DNA from 2 places in the Pseudomonas umsongensis genome. Region 1 is predicted to be linked to the other one. Evidence: predicted binding sites of a transcription regulator. Region 1 holds the regulator's gene; the other holds the start of a gene.

Region 1 (3,135 bases):
GACGAGCAAAAGGCCCCTTAATGGCAACTCTGAAAGCCCAGCACCTGGCCAAGAGCTACAAGAGCCGCCAGGTCGTGCGAGACGTCAGCCTGTCCATCGACAGCGGCCAGATCGTCGGCCTGCTCGGCCCCAACGGCGCCGGCAAGACCACCTGCTTCTACATGATCGTCGGCCTGGTACAGGCTGATCAGGGGCGCGTGCTGATTGATGACCTCGATGTCAGCCACCAGCCGATGCACGGTCGTGCCAAGGCGGGTATCGGTTATCTGCCGCAAGAAGCGTCGATCTTCCGCAAACTCTCCGTGGCCGACAACATCATGGCCATCCTCGAGACCCGCAAGGAACTCGACAAGGCCGGTCGCCGCAAGGAACTGGAAAGCCTGCTGCAGGAGTTCCACATCAGCCACATCCGCGACAACCTCGGCATGAGCCTGTCCGGTGGCGAACGCCGTCGCGTGGAAATCGCCCGGGCACTGGCCACCAACCCGAAATTCATCCTGCTCGACGAACCGTTCGCCGGCGTTGACCCGATCTCCGTGGGTGACATCAAGCAGATCATCCACCACCTCAAGGCCAAGGGCATCGGCGTACTGATCACCGACCACAACGTCCGCGAAACCCTGGATATCTGCGAAACCGCCTATATTGTCAACGATGGTCAACTGATCGCCGAAGGCGACGCTGAAACCATCCTGGCCAATGACCTGGTGAAAGAAGTGTACCTGGGGCATGAATTCCGCCTGTAAGCATCGCGGTGTCCGGCGAGTCGGCAGAGCGCTTGGCGCAATAAAAAATCAACCTTTTTTTATTGTTACAGCGCTCTAGGCAAACGCCGCGGTTTCGGGCATATAATTTGCTTATGTTTGGCGCTCCGGCGCCCTGTAGTGGATGGCGCATGTGCGCCGGCGAATAAGGTGTTAAGCCCCTGCCATGAAACCATCGCTAGTCTTGAGAATGGGCCAGCAGCTGACGATGACACCGCAGCTGCAACAGGCCATCCGCCTGCTCCAATTGTCGACCCTGGACCTGCAACAGGAAATCCAGGAGGCCCTGGAGTCCAATCCGATGCTCGAGCGCCAGGAAGAAGGCGACGACTTCGACAATTCCGACCCGCTGGCCGACAACGCCGAACACAAACCCAGTACCGACACCCAGGAACCCTCCTACCAGGAAAGCGCCACGACCGTCGATAATATCGAGGAAGGCGACTGGAACGAGCGCATTCCCAACGAACTGCCTGTCGACACCGCCTGGGAAGACGTCTACCAGACCAGCGCCAGCAGCCTGCCGAGCAACGATGACGACGAGTGGGATTTCACCACCCGCACATCAGCCGGCGAGAGCCTGCAAAGCCACCTGCTGTGGCAATTGAACCTGGCACCGATGTCCGACACCGATCGCCTGATCGCCGTGACCCTGATCGACTGCATCAACAACCAGGGCTACCTGGACGAGACGCTGGAGGAAATCCTCGAAGCCTTCGATCCGGAACTGGACATCGAACTGGACGAAATCGAAGCCGTCCTGCACCGCATCCAGCAATTCGAACCTGCCGGCATCGGCGCACGCAACCTGGGTGAATGCCTGCTGTTGCAATTGCGCCAACTGCCCGCCAAGACGCCTTGGCTGGCCGAAGCCAAGCGCCTGGTCACTGACTATATCGACTTGCTCGGCAGCCGCGACTACAGCCAGCTGATGCGCCGCATGAAGCTCAAGGAAGATGAGCTGCGCCAGGTGATCGAGCTGGTCCAGAGCCTCAACCCGCGCCCGGGCTCGCAAATCGAGTCGACCGAAGCCGAATACGTGGTTCCGGACGTGATCGTGCGCAAGGATAACGAACGCTGGCTGGTGGAGCTCAACCAGGAGTCGGTGCCCCGCCTGAGGGTCAACGCCCAGTATGCGGGCTTCGTTCGTCGTGCCGACACCAGCGCCGACAACACCTTCATGCGCAATCAACTGCAGGAAGCCCGCTGGTTCATCAAGAGCCTGCAAAGCCGCAACGAAACCCTGATGAAAGTGGCCACGCAGATCGTCGAGCATCAGCGCGGCTTCCTGGAGTATGGCGACGAAGCCATGAAGCCATTGGTCCTGCATGACATCGCCGAAGCGGTCGGCATGCATGAGTCGACGATTTCGCGGGTTACCACGCAGAAATTCATGCATACCCCTCGGGGCATTTATGAACTGAAATACTTTTTCTCCAGTCACGTCAGCACCTCCGAGGGCGGAGAATGCTCGTCCACGGCGATTCGCGCGATCATCAAAAAACTGGTGGCGGCGGAAAATCAGAAAAAGCCGTTGAGTGACAGCAAGATCGCTGGTTTACTGGAGGCACAAGGCATTCAGGTGGCTCGCCGCACCGTCGCCAAGTACCGCGAATCCCTCGGGATCGCGCCTTCGAGCGAACGCAAGCGGTTGATGTAGGGCCACGCCACAGCGTTCCAGTGGCAGATCATCTGGATCTGCCGCTTTATGCACTGGCAACGAAGGAGAAGCTGTATGCAAGTCAACATCAGTGGACACCAACTGGAAGTGACCAAGCCCCTGCGTGAATACGTCGAGCTCAAGTTCAAGAAGCTCGAGGGGCATTTCGACAAGATCACCAACGTGCAAGTCACGATGTGCGTCGAAAAGTTGAAGCAGAAAATCGAAGCCACGCTGCATATACCCGGCAATGAGGTCGTCGCCAACGCGGAACATACCGATATGTACGCGGCAATCGACGCACTGACCGACAAGCTGGATAAACAACTCAAAAAGCATAAGGAAAAGACTCAGAGCCTCCTCCAGGGCGCTACGGGTCGTTAACACTCCCAACCCATGATCCGACTTGAAAGCATCCTGACCCCCGGCCGTTCCCTGGTGAACGTGCCGGGCGGCAGTAAAAAGAAAGCCCTCGAGCAAATTGCCAACCTCATCCATCGCGAAGTGCCGGATCTGGCCATGCAGGATGTTTTCGAGAGCCTGGTCGCCCGTGAAAAACTCGGCTCCACCGGCTTTGGTAATGGCATCGCCATTCCCCACTGCCGTCTAAAGGGCTGTGATGCGCCCATCAGTGCCTTGATGCACCTGGACGCCCCTATCGATTTCGACGCCATCGACGGCGCTCCGGTTGACCTGTTGTTCGTGCTACTG
Region 2 (3,135 bases), 3.0 Mb from region 1:
GGCAAGGCGATCGCGTTCTGCATGTATTGCAACAGCGTGTCGTAATAGCTGTTGTCGCCGATCAGCACTGCACCGAGCACGTGTTTGCCGCTGGCATCCACCACCAGGCGGCGATAGCTGGCCGTGGTTTCGTCGATGAACTGATAGCTGCGCGCGCCAGGCGTATTGGCGTGGGCGTCGCCGATGGAGCCAACGTCGACGCCCAGCAGCTTGAGCTTGGTCGACATGTCGGCACCCTGGAACGGCTCGGCGGCATCGTCACACAGGCGCGCGGCGACACTGCGGGCCATCTGGTAACCCGGCGCGACCAGGCCGAACAGGCTGCCGTTCCAGGACGCGCATTCACCGATGGCGTAGATGTTCGGGTCACAGCTCAGGCAGGTGTCATCGATCACCACGCCACCGCGCGGGCCGATCTCCAGCGCACATTGCCGGGCCAGCGCATCCTGGGCGCGGATACCGGCGGAGAACACGATCAGGTCGGTTTCGAGGAATTCGTCGTTGGCGAAGTTCATCCGGTAGCGGTACTGCTCGCCAGCGCTGATCGATTGCGTGGCGCGGGACAGGTGCACGCCGACGCCAAGGCGCTCGATCTGCGCCTTGAGCGCCAGGCCACCCAGATCATCCAGTTGCACCGGCATCAGGCGCGGGGCAAATTCCACCACGTGCGCTTCGAGCCCCAGGCTTTTCAGGGCGTTGGCGGCTTCAAGGCCCAGCAAGCCACCGCCGACCACCACACCGCGCCGGGCATTGGCCGCCGCGGCACGAATGGCATCGAGGTCTTCCAGGGTGCGATAGACCAGGCGCGAATCGCCTTCGGCGCCTTCGATCGGCGGCACGAACGGATAGGAGCCGGTGGCCAGGACCAGCTTGTCGTAGGCCACGCAACCTTGAGCGGTGATCACCTGGCGCCGGGCGCGGTCGATTTCCAGCACCGGTACCCCCAGGTGCAACGTGACGCCTTGGGTCTCGTACAGCGCCGCGTCACTGAGTGCCAGCGACTCGGCGTCGCGACCGGAAAAGTACTCGGACAGATGCACGCGGTCGTAGGCACGCATTGGTTCTTCGCTGAAGACATGCAGCCGATAGCGGTCAAGGGCGCCACGTTCGATCAACTGCTCGACACAATGATGCCCGACCATGCCATTGCCGATCACGACCAGCGTTTGCTGTTTGTTCAAAGTGGCTACATTGGAATTCATAAACGACACCTGCCCTAAGCCCATCACGGTGAAAAAAAGCAAAAAAAAACGCCTGAAACCTTGCGGTTCCAGGCGTCTTTGCCTGTTCTTTTGCGGTGTTGAAAACCAGACGGCCATGCCTGATCCACCGATGTTGCCCACGACCTGTGCGGCCAGTCGATCGTCGTTGACCGAGAGGGCTGCCCATCTTTTTCAGAGGGGCTTGATGGGGTTTATGCAGGGTTTGTGCCAGCCGAACGCAAGAAGACATCATGGTGGTGCAGACGTGAGTGTTTAGTCCTTGCTGGCCGCCAGATTGGCAGGTTTTTGGCGAAATGAATGGTGCTGCCAGTGGTAAATGTCGCAGAGAAAAATGCATCGGCAACCCGCTTCGCACTGGTGCACGCTTTCGGTCACCGCGCTTTAAAAGTGCGCAAAACCTGTAGGAGCGAGCATGCTCGCGATGAACCTGAGAGCGCCGAGGGGTGTCAGGTGCCCAGCGGCCGCCTCGTCGTTGCGTTGGCTTTTGATTTTCTTACCCCCTCATGCCATGAGCCTGTCCGTCAACCTGTGACGATTGCCATCGGCGCTTCTACCAACGTTGATCCATGATGCGTCGAAGCCTGTGGGCGATGTTGTTGGAGTACATATCCATTGCTGCGGTAACGGCGGCTTATGGTTTCGCCCTTACGGCGACTCCCTTTTTCAAACGCCAAAAAGGAAGCAAAAGGCTTTGCCCCACCACTCGGTGCCTCGCTGTGGCTCGGCATGCCCTCTCTCCGGCATTGCTCCGTGGGTCGCCGCGATGGGCCATCCCTGGCCCAGCGCGGCTAAACCGGCGTCCTGCCGGTTTCCCCACTGCGCAATGCTGCGTTCGGCCATCGTGGTTAACGGGGCACCCAGATCAAAAACAAACGCGAGGCGCCCTGATAGCCGACCTGACTTTTACGGTTACACCTGATCCCCTGTGGGAGCGAGCCTGCTCGCGATGGACGTCAACGATAACGCGCCCTGTCTGAATGAACGCGATGTCTGGACGTTCATCGCGAGCAGGCTCGCTCCCACAGGGGAATGCGGACAGACCTGCCATCAGGTCGGCTGTCAGGCCGCCTCGCTTTGGCTGTTGCTTTTGATTTGGCTTTTGATTTTCTTGCCCCCTCGTGAGGCCGAGTGGAGGTTCTGTGCAGTGGGTAAACCGGCATGGATGCCGGTTTAGCCGCGCTGGGCCATGGATGGCCCATCGCGGCGGGCCCACGGAGCAGGACCGGAGCGAGGGCATGCCGAGCATTAGCGAGGCACCGAACGTCAGGGGCAAGAGCCCTTGGTTACTTAGGGCCGGGCGGCGTTCCGTTTTTCCAAGTGACTCGCTGTAAGAGCGAAACCCTAGGTGGCCGTTACCGCAGGAATGGATATGTACGCTGTCAGGCCGCCATCGCGAGCAGGCTCGCTCCTACAGTGGATCGCGTACAGCCGCGAGAGATTGGTCGGCTGTCAGGCTGCCTTCGCGAGCAAGCCCGCTCCCACAGTAGATCGAGTACATCCTCGGGGCGCGGGGGAATTTGCAGCGTCAGCAACACCGCGTATTACATTTCCCGCGCCCAAAACGCGCGTCCTGACGCTCACGGAAAAACGCCTCGTAGGTCATCACCGGCTCGCCCGGATGGCTGATCGCCCTCTGTGCGACATAGTTGTCGTAATCAGGAACGCCCACCATCAAACGCGCGCTCTGGCTAAGGAAACTGGCGGCTTGCTGCAATTTGCGGATCATGGCAGTGCTCTCGATGAGATTTGGACAGCCCGATATAACCCCACTGATGTATCTGCAATGTGTCCGCTTCCCGGCCAATTGTATTTTCATGTATTCAAGCCCCCGCGACCTTTTGGCGCATGACCGGCTGGCCATCGATTGAGCGCCAACGGGCAACAGTTTGTTAACATCCCTGCGCTTTTTTTC

The links. Region 1 encodes sigma-54, which starts transcription at its own class of promoters, with help from an activator protein. Its sites were predicted from a motif close to ANTGGCATNNANNTTGCTNT; they were not measured.
Region 2: nirB (nitrite reductase large subunit NirB) is a predicted target of sigma-54. The motif match lies at 1,416-1,435, and genes of this name have one in related genera.

What each region holds. Positions count from the first base shown of each region.
Region 1 is NZ_CP051487.1:1,025,305-1,028,439, reverse strand. Features, by position in the region: gene lptA (lipopolysaccharide transport periplasmic protein LptA) at 1-21, shown strand, start outside; gene lptB (LPS export ABC transporter ATP-binding protein) at 21-746, shown strand; gene HGP31_RS04470 (RNA polymerase factor sigma-54) at 931-2,424, shown strand; gene hpf (ribosome hibernation-promoting factor, HPF/YfiA family) at 2,500-2,808, shown strand; gene ptsN (PTS IIA-like nitrogen regulatory protein PtsN) at 2,821-3,135, shown strand, end outside.
Region 2 is NZ_CP051487.1:4,041,218-4,044,352, forward strand. Features, by position in the region: gene nirB (nitrite reductase large subunit NirB) at 1-1,202, opposite strand, end outside; gene HGP31_RS18135 (YbdD/YjiX family protein) at 2,749-2,949, opposite strand.